DNA from 2 places in the Microbacterium sp. 71-36 genome. Region 1 is predicted to be linked to the other one. Evidence: predicted binding sites of a transcription regulator. Region 1 holds the regulator's gene; the other holds the start of a gene.

The links. The regulator LexA, encoded in region 1, represses DNA repair genes until DNA is damaged. The targets are predictions, from matches to a motif close to TCGAACANNTGTTCGA.
Region 2: uvrA (excinuclease ABC subunit UvrA) is a predicted target of LexA. The motif match lies at 3,228-3,243, and genes of this name have one in related genera.

The regions. Positions count from the first base shown of each region.
Region 1 is NZ_MKTP01000009.1:69,288-77,257, forward strand. Features, by position in the region: gene BGO45_RS16435 (prolyl oligopeptidase family serine peptidase) at 1-1,489, opposite strand, end outside; gene BGO45_RS16440 (hypothetical protein) at 1,589-2,593, opposite strand; gene lexA (transcriptional repressor LexA) at 2,738-3,427, opposite strand; gene BGO45_RS16450 (LysM peptidoglycan-binding domain-containing protein) at 3,688-4,038, shown strand; gene BGO45_RS16455 (histidinol-phosphate transaminase) at 4,063-5,157, shown strand; gene hisB (imidazoleglycerol-phosphate dehydratase HisB) at 5,154-5,768, shown strand; gene hisH (imidazole glycerol phosphate synthase subunit HisH) at 5,765-6,412, shown strand; gene priA (bifunctional 1-(5-phosphoribosyl)-5-((5-phosphoribosylamino)methylideneamino)imidazole-4-carboxamide isomerase/phosphoribosylanthranilate isomerase PriA) at 6,458-7,204, shown strand; gene BGO45_RS16475 (SseB family protein) at 7,188-7,967, shown strand.
Region 2 is NZ_MKTP01000001.1:7,832-15,801, reverse strand. Features, by position in the region: gene uvrC (excinuclease ABC subunit UvrC) at 1-235, opposite strand, end outside; gene uvrA (excinuclease ABC subunit UvrA) at 239-3,178, opposite strand; gene BGO45_RS00065 (MarR family transcriptional regulator) at 3,322-3,756, opposite strand; gene BGO45_RS00060 (hypothetical protein) at 3,791-4,027, shown strand; gene BGO45_RS00055 (VOC family protein) at 4,074-4,496, opposite strand; gene uvrB (excinuclease ABC subunit UvrB) at 4,510-6,579, opposite strand; gene coaE (dephospho-CoA kinase) at 6,653-7,252, opposite strand; gene BGO45_RS00040 (response regulator) at 7,362-7,739, shown strand; gene BGO45_RS00035 (hypothetical protein) at 7,751-7,970, opposite strand, start outside.

The DNA.
Region 1 (7,970 bases):
CCGAGAACACGTCGGTGTTCGTCACGGCGGCGAGCACGGTCCAGCCGCCCGCGGATCCGCCGGCGATCGCGAGGCGTCGGGGGTCGGCGAGGCCGGCGGAGGCGAGAGCGGATGCCGCCGCCGCGACGTCGTCGACATCCACGACCCCCCACTGACCCCGCAGTCGCTCGCGATAGCCGCGGCCGTAGCCCGTGGAACCGCCGTAGTTGACGTCGAGCACGCCGATCCCGCGGCTCGTGAAGAAGGCCGTCTTCGGCGAGGGGGCGGGGCCGACGTGAGAGGTCGGACCGCCGTGGACGAGGACGACGTACGGTGGGCGTTCGCCCTCCGGAGCCGTCACGTCGGGGTTCGTCGGCGGGTACGCATAGGCGTGCACCGGGCCGTGGGGGCCCTCGGTGGTGAGCGCGCGGGCGGTCGGCATCCATTCGGCACCGGGATGGTCGCCGCCTCCGACCCGCTCGATCTCCCCGGTGTCGAGGTCGATGGACCACAGCCCCGACAGTCCCGTGGCGTCGGAACCCGAGACGAGGGCGCGTGCGCCCCGCACATCGTCGATCGAGGCGCCTGCGACCACCGGCACGTCGAGCAGGCGGATGCCGCTGGGCGCGATCTCGACGATCTCGTCGCCGCCGTCCGTGCGCACGGCGATGATGCGCCCGTCGGGGGTGGCGCCGAACCACCGGGTACCGAGGACCCAGACCGGTCCGCCCGTGTCGGCGTCGGCCGGGGCGACGGGCTGCGGATCGCCCTGGAGCGGACGGCGGAAGAGATTCCACCGGCCTTCCGGATCGTCGGCGTAGAGCAGCTCGTCGTCACCGATCCAGACCGGCTGGAGCGGCGCGCGCCGATCGCCCCCGGCGAGATCGCGCACGGCTCCGGTGGCGAGATCCGCGACCCGCAGGACGGTGGCGTCCCACGGCATGTCCGGGTGGTCCCACGCGATCCAGGCCAGGCGTCGTCCGTCCGGGGAGAGCGCGGGGTGGGCGAGGAACGCGCTGCCCGCGGCGAGCACCTCCGCGGCGGAGCCGTCGAGCGGGATCCGCACGATTGCACGCGCGGGGACCCGCCCGGTTCCGTGGGTCTCGCGGACCGCGAGGAGGGCGTCGTGCTGCCAGGACAGGCCGCCATGCCGGACGTTGCCGTCCGCGGGGGTCAGAGCGCGCGGCTCTCCGCCCGGCCGGAGCGCGTAGACGCGCTGGTCGGACTTCTCGACGTAGAACAGCTCGCCGTCGTCGGACGCGGTCCACGCACCGCCCCCGTACTCGTGGACGGAGGACCGCGCGTTTCCGGGCGCGGGCAGCACCGTCTCGATCGATCCGTCCGCACGTCGCCGCCGCACGGCGACGCGCCCGCCCTCGCTCGGGACCGATTCGCCCCACCAGACGTCGCCGCCGACGAGGCGCGCACCGTCCAGCCGCGGCGACGATCGGGAGACCGTCTCGGGCGTCAGGGGAGAGGGCCAGGATCCGTAGGGGAGCGTCTGCGGCATGGCATCCACCCTACGGACCGGGTCGGACATGCCGCGCCGTGCGTCGGTCGCCGCGGGGACGCGACCTTCCCGGTGCGTCCGCCCGCGGGCGAGGGCCTCTCAGCCGCCGACGACCTGACGCGTCACGCCCAGGCGACCGACCCAGTCGCGGATGACCTGACGCTGGTTCGCGTCGCACGTGTAGCCGTACCCGACGTTGACCTCGTAGTACGAGTAGGCGTCGATCGCGACCTCGTGATCGAGAGACCAGCCGTCCAGGAACGTCAGTGCGTAGCAGTCGGCCATCGTCTCGACGTCGCCGCCGAAGGAGGCGAGGGCGTCGTCCGTCGGCTGGGGGTTGGTGAACTGCAGGACGTGGGCGTACTCGTGATAGGCGGCGCCCGTGCGGATCCAGTCGGTCATGGTCGGGTCCGTGCGGGAGCCGGCCCGGACGTGCACGGTGAACGGCTCCGCGCCGGAGACGCACGCCAGAGCGGTGGCACCGCAGGGCGTGGCGTCTTCGAAGACGGTCGAGACCCAGCCCCGTCCGAGGCTGTCGAGGGTCGCCTCCCACGCGGTCCCCGACGCGTTCGAGGCCGCTTGCGCCGCCACCGCGGCCGAGTGGACCGAGATCTCCGATGTCAGTCTCCGGAGATCGGCGACGTCCTGATCGAGCGCAGCGGGGTTCCGCCGGTGGATCCACGCGCGATCAGCGAGATCCTCCACGCGGTACCACGGCACGATCGTGGCGTAGGGGAGGCCGACGAGAGGATCGACTGTCGCGTACAGGTCGTTCATCGCCGCACCGAACTGCTCCTTGCGGTCGATCATCTCCTGCTGCTCGTCGAGGCGCTGCTGCTGGTCGTCGATCTGCTGCCGCTGATCGTCGATCTGCGTGCGGGCTTCCTGCAATTGAGTGGCCAACCACAGGAATCCGAGTCCGACGGCGGCGACGAAGACGGTCAGCAGAACCGCGAGCACCACGACGCTCGCGCGCGGACGCCGACCCCCGGCCGACGGTGGGAGCGGGGCGGCCTGCTCCGCGGGCGGCGCTCCGACGGCCGGATCGGCCGGAACGCCGGGCACGTCGGAGGGCGGAGGTGCGGCGGCGCTGGGAGACGACACGGGACTCGCTCTCTCGAGGTGTCCTTGTCATGTTAGGGGTGTCGACCGGCCGCGATCAGACGCCTGTGGACACGGGCCCGGAACGGCGGAGGCCGGATGCGCGCCGAGAAGCGTGCATCCGGCCTCCCGCGGCGCCGTCACATGTCACACCGTACGCAGGACCGCCACGACGCGGCCGAGGACGATGGCCTCGTCGCCCAGGATCGGTTCGAACGCGGAGTTGCGGGGGAGGAGCCACGTGTGGCCGTCGCGGCGACGGAAGGTCTTGACGGTGGCCTCTCCGTCCAACATGGCCGCAACGATCTCGCCGTTCTCGGCGGTGGACTGCGTCCGCACGACCACCCAGTCGCCGTCGCAGATCGCCGCGTCGATCATCGAGTCGCCCGAGACCTTGAGCATGAACAGTTCGCCCTTGCCGACGAGCTGGCGGGGAAGGGGGAAGATCTCCTCGACCTGCTGGTCGGCGGTGATGGGCACGCCCGCGGCGATCCGGCCGACGAGCGGGACGAGGGCGGCGTCGCCGACCGCGGGTGCCGTGTCGGCGGGGTTCTCGGCGGCGGTGCCGGGCAGGTCGATCAGCACCTCCATCGCGCGCGTCTTCCCGGGGTCACGGCGGAGATATCCGCTGAGCTCGAGCTGGTTCAGCTGGTGGGTGACGCTCGAGAGCGACTTGAGTCCCACCGCGTCGCCGATCTCCCGCATGCTCGGCGGGTAGCCGTGCCGGGCGATCGAGCGCTGGATGACCTCGAGGATGGCGAGTTGCTTGTCGCTCAGGCTCTTCCGGCGCCGGGTCTGCGGCCGTTCGCGGCCGGCTGCGGTCGTCGCGTCGGTCATGTGTGCTCCCCTCGCGCCGCGTCGTGGATGCGGCGGAAATTCGAATGTCGGAGGTCCGTGGTGAGGTCTCCTCGTCGAAACCGTATCCGGTGGATCACTCGATCGCTGCGGAGCTCTCCGCGTGTCGCGTTCGATCGTTCTCCGACTGACCCGGTGTTGACAGGTTCACAGTATCGAAGATAAATTCGGAATACAGATTCGCACCACCGCCCTCCCGGCCGAGGGTGGGGTGCGAATCTCTCCCCACTGAGGAGCACACCATGACCAGCATCGTCGTCACCGCCCCCGCCACCCGCCTGCGTCTGACCGCGCGCGGACGTCGCGTGTTCGCCTTCCTGGCCGCGCTCCCCGTGGTCGTCGCGCTCGCACTCGCCGTCGTCGGCGGCGGGGCCGCCCTCGCCTCGAACGAAGCGGGTGCGTCCGCCGGAACTTTCACCGAGATCACCGTGATGAGCGGCGAGACGCTCTGGTCGATTGCCGAAGACGTCGCCCCCGGGTCCGATCCTCGCGACGTCGTCGCCGAGATCGCACGCCTCAACGCTCTCCAGAACGGTTCGGTCACGGCGGGGCAGCGCATCGCGATCCCCACCGCCTACGCGCCGGGGCGGTGATCTGCGGGAGCGTCGCCGCCTACCATGGGTGAGGTGACCGTGCGCCTCGACGACCTTCCTCTTCGCGATGACCTCCGGGGAATGATTCCCTACGGGGCGCCGCAGGCGGCCCTGCCTGTCGCCCTCAACGTGAACGAGAACACGCATCCCGTGCCGTCCGAAGTGGCGGACGACATCCTGGATGCCATCGCGCGGGCGTTGCGCGACGTCAACCGCTACCCCGACCGCGAGTTCACCGCCCTGCGTGAGGCCTTCGCGGATTATCTGGGCCACGGTCTCGTCCGCGAGCAGATCTGGGCGGCCAACGGGTCGAACGAGGTTCTGCAGCACGTTCTGCAGGCGTTCGGGGGTCCGGGTCGTCGGGCGATGGGCTTCGCTCCCACCTACTCGATGTATCCGATCCTCACGCGCGCCACGGGTGCCGAGTGGATCGCGGGGGAGCGCGAACACGACTTCACGCTCAGCCCGGCGTTCGCCGCCGAGCAGGTGGTGCGCGAGAACCCCGACATCGTGTTCCTGTGCGCCCCGAACAACCCCACCGGCACTCCGCTGGGACTCGACGTGATCGAGGCCGTCTACGCGGTCACCGACGGCATCGTGATCGTCGACGAGGCGTACCAGGAGTTCGCCCCCCACGACGAGCCCTCCGCGGTCACACTGCTCCCCGGACGCCCGCGTCTGGTGGTGTCCCGCACGATGAGCAAGGCTTTCGCTTTTGCCGGGGCCCGGGTCGGGTACCTCGCCGCCGACCCCGCCATCGCCGACGCACTCCGACTCGTGCGCCTGCCGTATCACCTCAGTGCGCTCACTCAGGCCGCGGCGACCGCGGCGCTGGGGCACGCCGACACGATGCTCTCGATGGTCGACGAGATCGTCGCCCAGCGTGACCGGATCTCCGCCACCGTGGCGGCGCTGGGGTACACCGCGCACGAGTCGTGGACGAACTTCGTGCTCTTCGGCGGCGTCGACGAGCCCGCGGTCACGTGGCAGGCGCTCTACGACCGCGGCGTGCTCATCCGCGACGTCGGAATTCCGCACCACCTGCGTGTGACCGCCGGAACGGCCGACGAGACCACCGCGTTCCTCGACGCCCTGGCGTCGGTAGGATCGCGAGCATGACCGGCCCCGTCACGCCCCGTACCGCCACGATCGTCCGCGAGACGAGCGAGTCCCGGGTAGAGCTGTCCCTCGATCTGGACGGAACGGGTGCGAGCCACATCTCCACGAGCGTGCCGTTCTTCGACCACATGCTGACGGCCTTCGCCAAGCACTCGCTGACCGACCTGCGTGTCACCGCGACGGGCGACACGCACATCGACGCGCACCACACCGTCGAGGACACCTCCATCGTGCTCGGACAGGCGATTCGTCAGGCGTTGGGCGACAAGGCCGGCATCTCGCGCTACGGCGACGCGCTCGTCCCCCTCGACGAGGCTCTCGCCCAGGCGGTCGTCGACATCAGCGGGCGCCCCTACCTGGTCCACACCGGCGAGCCCGCCGGCTTCGAGCACCACCTCATCGGCGGGCACTTCACGGGTTCGCTCGTGCGCCACTCGTTCGAGGCGATCTCGATCCACGCCGGACTCACCGTGCACGTGCGTGTCCTCGGCGGCCGCGATCCGCACCACATCGCCGAGGCCGAGTACAAGGCCCTGGCGCGCGCGTTCCGCCAGGCGAAGGCGCTCGACCCGCTCGTCGACGGCATCCCCAGCACCAAGGGCGCCCTGTGAGCAGGCCCGTCGTCGCGGTCCTCGACTACGGTTCGGGCAACGTCCACTCGGCCGTCAAGGCTCTCATCGAGGCGGGTGCGGACGCACGTCTCACCTCCGACCGGTCGCTGCTCCTCGACGCGGACGGGCTGCTGGTACCCGGTGTGGGTGCGTTCAGCGCCGTGATGGGCGCCCTGAACGCCAGCCGCGGCGGCGAGATCATCGATCGCCGCCTGGCCGGCGGCCGGCCCGTTCTCGGGATCTGCGTGGGCATGCAGGTGATGTTCGGGCGCGGAATCGAGCGCGGCACCGACACCGAGGGACTGGGCGAATGGCCCGGTACCGTATCCGAGCTCTCGGCCCCCGTCCTCCCGCACATGGGATGGAACACTGTTTCGGCGGGAGAGGGCTCGCGCCTGTTCGACGGGATCGCCGACGAGCGCTTCTACTTCGTGCACTCGTATGCGGCGCAAGAGTGGTCGCTCGAGGTCACGCCACCCTTCCCCGAGCCGGTTCTCACCTGGTGCACGTACGGCGAGCCCTTCTTGGCGGCTGTCGAGAACGGCCCGCTCGCCGCGACGCAGTTCCACCCCGAGAAGTCGGGGGAGGCCGGCATCCGGTTGCTCGCGAATTGGATCGACGGGCTGCGCGCGACTACTGTGTGACCTCGTGCCCGGGCTGGCGAGAGGCGCCTGCCGGCACGAGGAGCCATGAACGATTTCGCGTCCACGCCCGAGCTTGTCCTTCTCCCGGCGGTCGACGTCGCCGACGGCAAGGCCGTCCGACTGACACAGGGGGAGGCGGGCACCGAGACCAGCTACGGCGACCCGGTGGATGCCGCGATGGATTTCGCACGGCAGGGCGCGGCGTGGATCCACCTCGTCGACCTGGATGCCGCCTTCGGGCGTGGCAACAACACCGCGGTGATGCGCAAGGTCATCAAGCAGGTCAAGGGCGTGCAGGTCGAACTCTCCGGTGGCATCCGTGACGACCGTTCGCTCGAGGCGGCTCTGGAGAGCGGTGCGAGTCGTATCAATCTCGGCACCGCGGCGCTGGAGAACCCGGAATGGGCCGCCGACGTGATCAACCGGTACGGCGAGGCCATCGCTGTGGGGCTCGACGTGCGCGGCACGACGCTCGCGGCGCGCGGATGGACCCGTGACGGCGGCGACCTGTGGACGGTGCTGGAGCGCCTCGAGGATGCCGGGTGCAGCCGCTACGTCGTCACCGACGTCACGAAGGACGGCACGCTCCGCGGCCCGAACCTGGACCTCCTGCGCGAACTGACCCAGCGCACGCCGAAGCCGATCGTGGCCTCGGGTGGCGTGTCGAGCCTGGACGACATCGCGGCGCTGCGCGAGCTGGTGCCGCTGGGCGTCGAGGGTGCGATCGTGGGCAAGGCGCTCTACGCGGGCCAGTTCACCCTGGCCGAGGCGCTGGATGTCGCCGGACACTGACGACCATCGCGCCGATTCGGCGGGAGTTCCCTGGGAGGGTCGCCGGTTCGAGGCGAATCCGCACTCCGGCGACGACGGCTCCGCCGATCCCGCTCTTCTGGTCGCGTTGGAGGCGTTCGCCGCGGGCGGGGGTGACGCCGCGGCGGTCGTCGAGGCGTATCGCACGGCGCGTCTGCTGATCCCGCTGGTGGCGGAGAAGGGCGATCACGGCATCGGCGCCCACGGGCTCGAGGTCGACAAGACCCAGGAGCTGTCGATCGTGACGGTCGCCGCGCCGGACGGTCGCAAGGTGTTGCCCGTGTTCACTTCGGTCGCTGCGATGCAGCGCTGGGATGCCACGGCCCGGCCGGTCCCCGCGGACGGCCGCCGCACGGCTCTGGCAGCGGCGTCCGAGGACACGGAACTGATCGTCATCGATCCGGCCTCCGAGACGGAGTTCGTGCTGCGCCGCCCCGCGGTGTGGGCGATCGCCCAGGGCGAGTCGTGGGAGCCGGCGCACAGCGCCCCCGCCGTCTTCACCGGGCTGCAGGAGAGCATCGCGGGCGAGCTCGCGGTTCTCGACCTCGCCGTGCAGCCGGGCGACCCGACGGGTCGATTGCGGGGCCCCGAACTGATCGTTCACCTGCAGCTGATGTCGGGACTGGAGCAGGACGAGTTGGATGCCGTGCTCGCGCGCCTCGCGCGTCGCTGGGCGGCCGACGATCGCGTCGCGGTCCTGGTGGATTCTCTGACGGTCAAGCTGCACCGCAGCACCGACGCCTGACCG
Region 2 (7,970 bases), on a different contig from region 1:
TCGGCACCACGGTCCACTCGACCGAGGTCGCGGTCGTCACCATCCGGCGGGTGCGCTCGTGCAACGAGTACAGCGGTGCGAAGTAGTTCGACAGGCGCGCACGGAGGTTCTTCGCCTTGCCGACGTACAGCACGCGCCCCTCCGCATCCCGGAAGCGGTAGACCCCCGGGTTGGTCGGGATCTCCCCCGCCTTGGGGCGGTAGGGCAGCTGCGACAGCCGCTCTCGGGCCGCCACGGATCAGACTCCCGCGCGGGCCAGTTCCGGCTCGCGCTCGGCGGTGTTGCGCTGCGCGCCGGTGCGACCGGTCTCGAGGAGTTCCGCGAGGAACGCGCCCGTGTGGCTCTCGGTCACGGTCGCGACCTGCTCGGGTGTTCCGGTCGCGACGATCGTGCCGCCGCCGGCACCGCCCTCGGGACCGAGGTCGATGACCCAGTCCGAACTCTTGATCACGTCGAGATTGTGCTCGATGACGATCACGGTGTTGCCCTTGTCGACGAGTCCGTTGAGCACCTTGAGCAACAGCGAGACGTCTTCGAAGTGCAGACCCGTGGTCGGCTCGTCGAGCACGTAGATCGAGCGGCCGTTGCTGCGGCGCTGGAGTTCGGTCGCGAGCTTGACGCGCTGCGCCTCGCCGCCCGAGAGTGTCGTGGCCGACTGACCCAGCCGGACGTAGCCGAGGCCCACGTCGACGAGCGTCTTGAGGTACCGGTGGATCGCCTGGATGGGCTCGAAGAACTCCGCGGCCTCCGAGATCGGCATCTCGAGCACCTCGGCGATGTTCTTGCCCTTGTAGTGCACCGAGAGGGTGTCGCGGTTGTACCGCTTGCCGTGGCAGACCTCGCAGTCGACGTACACGTCGGGCAGGAAGTTCATCTCGATCTTCAGGGTGCCGTCGCCCGAACACGCCTCGCACCGGCCGCCCTTGACGTTGAAGCTGAAGCGTCCGGCCTGGTAGCCGCGCACCTTGGCCTCGGGTGTCTCGCTGAACAGGGTGCGGATGCGGTCGAACACACCGGTGTACGTCGCGGGGTTCGACCTCGGTGTGCGGCCGATCGGCGCCTGGTCGACGTGCACGACCTTGTCGAGGTTGTCGAGCCCGGTGACGCGCGTGTGCTTGCCCGGCACGCGACGTGCGCCGTTGAGTTTCGAGGCGAGCACTTCGTACAGGATGCCGTTGACGAGCGTCGACTTGCCGGAACCGCTCACGCCGGTCACCGACGTCAGCACCCCCAGCGGGAAGTCGACCGTGACGTTCTGCAGGTTGTTCTCGCGCGCACCGACGACCGTGACCTGTCGCTTCTTGTCGATCTTGCGGCGCTTCTTCGGGGCCTCGATCGAGCGACGGCCCGACAGGTATGCGCCGGTCAGCGATCGGTCGTCGCTGAGGAGCTGGGCCAGGGGCCCGGAGTGCACGACGTTGCCACCGTCCACCCCCGCCCGCGGTCCGATGTCGACGACCCAGTCGGCGGCGTGGATCGTCTCCTCGTCGTGCTCGACCACGATCAGCGTGTTGCCGAGGTCGCGCAGCGTCTCGAGCGTCTGGATGAGCCGACGGTTGTCGCGCTGGTGCAGACCGATAGACGGCTCGTCCAGCACATACAAGACGCCGGTCAGACCCGAGCCGATCTGCGTCGCGAGACGGATGCGCTGCGCCTCGCCGCCCGAGAGCGTGCCGGCGGCACGACCGAGGCTGAGGTAGTTCAGGCCGACCTGCAGCAGGAAGTCCAGGCGCGCCCGGATCTCGCGCAGGACGGCCGCGGCGATCGTCGCCTCACGGTCGGTGAGCGTGAGCTGCGAGAAGAACTCGCGCGCATCGGCGAGGCTCATGCGGGAAGCCGCCGCGATCGAGGTGCCGTCGACGAGCACGGCGAGCACCTCGGGCTTGAGACGGTCGCCGTCGCAGACCGCGCACGGCACCTCGCGCAGGTACTCCGACCACCGCTGACGCTGCGCGTCGGACTCGGCCTGCAGATACTGTCGCTCGATGTAGGGCACGACGCCCTCGAAGCCGGACGAGTACCGCATCTCACGCCCGTAGCGGTTCTTCCACTTGACGGTGACCTTGTAGTTCTCGCCGCGCAGAACAGCGTTCTGCACGTCCGTCGACAGGTCGCGCCACGGGGTGTCGAGCGAGAAGTCGAGATCGCGGGCGAGCCCCTCGAGCAGCCGCTCGTAGTACTGGAACAGGCCCTTGCCCTGCGTGGTCCACGGCAGGATCGCCCCGTCGCGGATCGAGAGTTCTTCGTCGCCGAGCATGAGGTCGACGTCGACCGACATGCGCGTGCCGAGGCCGGAGCACACCGGACAGGCGCCGAACGGGGCATTGAACGAGAATGTCCGCGGCTCGATCTCGGTCAGCTGCAGCGGATGCCCGTTGGGGCACGCGAGCTTCTCGGAGAAGGACTGCCAGGCGGCATCCCCCTCCTCATCGACGAAGTTCACCTGCATGATGCCGCCGGCGAGCCCGAGGGCCGTCTCGACCGAGTCGGTGACGCGGCTCAGGATGTCGCCGGAGGCCACGAGTCGGTCGACCACGACCGCGATGTCGTGCTTGTAGCTCTTCTTCAGCGTCGGCGGCTCGGCGAGCTGCACGAGTTCGCCGTCGACGACGGCGCGTGCGTATCCCTTCGCGCTGAGCTCCTTGAAGAGGTCGACGAATTCGCCCTTCTTCTGGGTCACCACCGGCGCGACGATCTGATAGCGGGTGCGCTCGGGGAGCTCCATGAGCTGGTCGGCGATCTGCTGCACCGTCTGCCGCTGGATCGGAGCACCGCAGTCGGGACAGTGCGGCACGCCGATGCGCGCCCAGAGCAGACGCATGTAGTCGTGGATCTCGGTGATCGTGCCCACGGTCGACCGGGGATTGCGGTTGGTCGACTTCTGGTCGATCGAGACCGCGGGGCTCAGACCCTCGATGAAGTCGACGTCCGGACGATCGACCTGGCCGAGGAACTGGCGGGCATACGCGCTCAGCGATTCGACGTAACGGCGCTGCCCCTCGGCGAAGATGGTGTCGAACGCCAGGCTCGACTTCCCCGACCCGGAGAGACCGGTGAAGACCACGAGCGAATCGCGCGGAATGTCGAGGTCGACGTTCTTCAGGTTGTGGACGCGGGCACCGCGAACACTGAGCTTTCCGCTGGTGTTTCCGGGAGACGAGACAGGAACGATGGGCACCCGTCAAGTCTAGGTTCCCCCTCCGACATCGGTCCCGGGTTCGCCTCCGGCGCACACGTGTGCGAAGGTGCGGCACCGCGTCGTGTGGGCCGCGAGGCCCTCGTGAAGGTGGGTCGGGCCGCGGTCGGGGCGGGGGAAACGCCTCAGTCGGCGGAGTCGAGACGCCCCGCGAACGGGGCGAGCCCGTCGCGCAACGCGACGAGCGCGCTCTCGTCGATGCCGACCCGCTCCATGATCCGCGCGGGCACCTCGAGGGCGCGTTCCCGCAACGCGCGGCCGTCATCGGTCAGCTCGATGTCCAGGACGCGCTCGTCGTCGACGCGACGCGTACGCCGCACCCTCCCCTGCGCTTCGAGCCGCTTGACCAGCGGAGAGAGCGTCGCGGGCTCCATCGCGAGCTCCCCGGCCAGTGCGCCGAGCGACCGGGGCGCCCGCTCCCAGAGCGCGAGCATCACGAGGTATTGGGGATGCGTGAGACCGAGCGGCTCGAGGACCGGGCGGTAGATCGACACCACGTTGCGCGCGGCGGTGACGAGCGCGAAGCACACCTGGTTCTCCAAACGCAGCGGATCGTCCACGCACCCTCCTCGAATACTTAGTACACTAATTATCATGGCACACAGGGATGCCGACCGACCCCCGCTGCGCGAACGCGTGCGGGCTGCCGGCGGGTGGTACCAGTACATCAACTCGCGTCTGATCCGCGTCGCCGGTCCCGCATCGGTCGGTCCGTACGAGACGACGCCCGAACCGGTGCGCACCGCGCGCCCCTGCCCCCTGTGCGGTCACCCGATGTCGGAGCACAGCGTCGACCGGTCGGGACCGAAACCCCTTCTGCACTGCCCGTGAGACCGGGCACAAGGCCGAGGCCCCGCGACCGGTCGGGCACCGCCCGTCAGGCGAGCTGCGGTCGCCCGTCGGCATCCAGGGGCCAGCCGGGGTTGACCGCGACCTCCCACGGATGACCGTCCGGATCGACGAACACCCCCGAGTATCCGCCCCACGGGGTCGGCGCGCCCGAGCGCCCGAGTGTCGCGCCGGCCGCCACCGCGTCGGCGAGGATGCCGTCGACCTCGCGCGGTGTGCGGACGTTGTGCGCGAGAGTGACGCCGCCCCACCCTCCACCGTCCGGGACGGCCGAATCGGAGGCGAGCTCCTCGCGGCCCCAGAGTGCGACGACCATTCCGCCGACGTCGAAGAACGCGACCTCACGGTCGACCGAGTCGGCGTGCCGACTCCAACCGAGACGCTCGTAGAACCCCAGCGACCGCTCCAGGTCCGCCACGCCGAGCGTGATCAGCGAGACTCTCTGCTCCACCGGACTCCCCGGCTCAGGCGTGGCCGGCGCGCTCCATGGCGCGCAGTTCCTTCTTGAGGTCCTGCACCTCGTCGCGCAGACGTCCCGCGAGCTCGAACTTCAACTCGCTCGCCGCCGCGAGCATCTGCTGCGTGAGGTCGGCGATCGTGGACTCGAGCTGATCGGCGCCCTCCGCGGCGATCCCCGTCCGCCGCAGCTGAGGTGTCGGCGACTTGCCCTTGCCCGCCTTGTCGTTGCGGGACAGCAGACTCCGAGTGTCCGATGCCTCGCGGGCCAGGACCTCGGTGATGTCGGCGATCTTCTTGCGCAACGGCTGCGGGTCGATGCCGTTCGCCTTGTTGTAGGCGATCTGCTTCTCTCGGCGCCGCTCCGTCTCCTCGATCGCGTTCTGCATCGAGTCGGTCATCTTGTCGGCGTACATGTGCACCTCGCCCGACACGTTGCGGGCCGCACGACCGATCGTCTGGATGAGGGACGTCCCGCTGCGGAGGAACCCCTCCTTGTCGGCATCCAGGATCGCGACGAGCGACACCTCGGGAAGGTCGAGGCCTTCGCGCAACAGGTTGATGCCGACGAGGACGTCGTACACACCCGCGCGCAGCTCGGTGAGCAGCTCGACGCGGCGGAGCGTGTCGACGTCGGAGTGCAGGTAGCGCACGCGCACCCCGTGCTCGCCGAGGAAGTCGGTGAGTTCCTCCGCCATCTTCTTGGTGAGGGTGGTGACCAGCACACGTTCGTCGCGCTCCACGCGCAGCCGGATCTGCTCGAGCAGGTCGTCGATCTGCCCCTTCGAGGGCTTCACGACGATCTCGGGGTCGACGAGACCCGTCGGGCGGATGATCTGCTCGACCACGCCGTCCGCGATCCCCATCTCGTAACGGCCGGGCGTGGCCGACAGGTAGACCGTCTGGCCGATCCGGTTCTTGAACTCGTCCCACCGCAGCGGACGGTTGTCCATCGCGCTCGGGAGCCGGAATCCGTGCTCGACGAGCGTCCGCTTGCGCGACGCGTCGCCCTCGTACATGGCGCCGATCTGCGGGACCGTCACATGCGACTCGTCGATGACGAGCAGGAAGTCGTCGGGGAAGAAGTCGAGCAGGGTGTGCGGCGGGTCGCCCGCATTGCGCCCGTCGAGGTGGCGGGAGTAGTTCTCGATGCCCGAGCAGAAGCCCAGCTGCTGCAGCATCTCGAGGTCGAACGTCGTACGCATCCGCAGACGCTGAGCCTCGAGCAGCTTGTTCTGCGACTCGAGCTCCTTCAGTCGCTCCGCGAGCTCGTGCTCGATCGTGCCGATCGCGCGCTGCACGGTATCGGTGCCGGCGACGTAGTGGGAGGCGGGGAAGATCGGCACGGAGTCCATCTTCTGCACCACGTCTCCGGTGAGCGGGTGCAGCATGTACAGCGCTTCGATCTCGTCGCCGAACATCTCGATGCGGATCGCGTACTCCTCATACACCGGGATGATCTCGATCGTGTCGCCGCGCACGCGGAAGTTGCCGCGCGAGAAATCGACGTCGTTGCGGTTGTACTGCATCGCGATGAACTTGCGGATGAGGGCGTCGCGGTCGTACCGCTCCCCCACCTGCAACGCGACCATGGCCCGCAGGTACTCCTCGGGCGCACCGAGGCCGTAGATGCACGACACCGTCGAGACCACGACGACGTCGCGACGCGACAGCAGGGAGTTCGTGGTGGAGTGGCGGAGTCGCTCGACCTCCGCATTGATCGAGGAATCCTTCTCGATGAACGTATCCGTCTGCGGGACGTACGCCTCGGGCTGGTAGTAGTCGTAGTACGACACGAAGTACTCGACCGCGTTGTGGGGCATCAACTCACGGAACTCGTTCGCCAGCTGCGCCGCGAGGGTCTTGTTGTGGGCGAGGACCAGCGTCGGCCGCTGCACCGCCTCGACCAGCCAGGCGGTCGTCGCGGACTTACCGGTACCGGTGGCACCGAGCAGCACGACGTCCGTCTCACCGGCGTTGATGCGCGCGGCCAAATCGGCGATCGCCTGCGGCTGATCGCCGGACGGGGAGTACTCGCTGACGACCTCGAAGGGGCGGACGGAACGTGTGGCCTGCATGATTCCAGCGTAGGCGGGGCCTCCGACATCGGGGCGGCGAGCTGTTCGCCGTGCGCGAGCGCGCCGCAGCGGATCAGCGCACCGCCACCCGTTCCCACAACTCGTCCACCTGGCGTCGCGTGGCATCCATGTCGCCGGCGGTGTCGATGACGACGTCCGCGAGTGCCCGCCGCTCGTCGTCACCGGCCTGGGCGGCGATCCGGGCGCGGGCGTCCGCTTCGGAGAGACCGCGCTGCTCGATCAGCCTCCGCACCCGCATCTCGGCCGGGGCGTCGGCGACGACGATGAGGTCCCATTCACCCGTACCGCGCGACTCGGCGAGGAGCGGGACGTCGTACACGACCACCGCGGCAGGGTCGGCGGACAGCGCCGACCGGAACCTCCGCTGCGACTCCTCCCGCACGGCCGGGTGGACCAGCGCGTTCAACGCGGCGAGCCTCTCGGGATCGCCGAAGACCCGTGCGCTCAGCGCCGGTCGGTCGAGGGAGCCGTCGGGCATCAGGACCTCGTCGCCGAACTCCGCGGCGATCGCGGCGAGCACGGGCGACCCGGGCGACTGGACCTCCCGCACGATCGCGTCCGCGTCCACGATCACCGCGCCTTTCTCAGCGAGCATGCGGGAGATCGTGGACTTTCCCGACGCGATTCCGCCGGTCAGCGCGAGAAGGGTCACCCGTCGAGGATGCCACAGCACGCGCGGGGGCGCCTTGGCAGCCGGGGTGGTCTACGATTTCCCTCAAGGCCGCGTCCGCGCCTTCCGACCGGTTGGCGAGAGTGTCATCATGCCGAATCCCAACGTCGTGGTCGTCATCGAGGATGACGTCGACATCCGATCGCTCCTCACCGCGACCCTCGAACCGGTGGGTTTCGTCGTACACACGGCCGTCGACGGGCTGACCGGCATCGACACGGTGCGTCGCACGGACCCCGCGGTGACGACCCTCGACGTGAGCATGCCCGGCCTCGACGGCTTCGAGACCGCACGGCGCATCCGCGAGTTCAGCCGGACGCGCATCCTGATGGTGAGTGCCCGCGTGGATGCCACCGAGGAACGGCTGGCCCGCGAGGCCGGCGCCGACGACTACCTCACGAAACCGTTCCGTCCGCGAGAGCTCCGTGCGCGCGTGCACGCCCTCGTGGCCGCCCGGGACGAGGACTGATCGCGAGGGCTTCAGCCCGAGGTGAGACCGAAGGGCTGTTCGCCCGTCGCTGCCGCGCGACTCGCGTTGGCATCGGCCCGGTCGACGAGGGTCGGACCGTCCGCCCCGTCGACCGAGGCGAGCGCCACACCGATCCCCACCACCGGCACGACGGAGGTCCCGAGGTCGGTGAGGTCCGCGACGACCCGCTCGTGCAGCACGCGCACGAGCCGACGCTGATCCACGGCGATC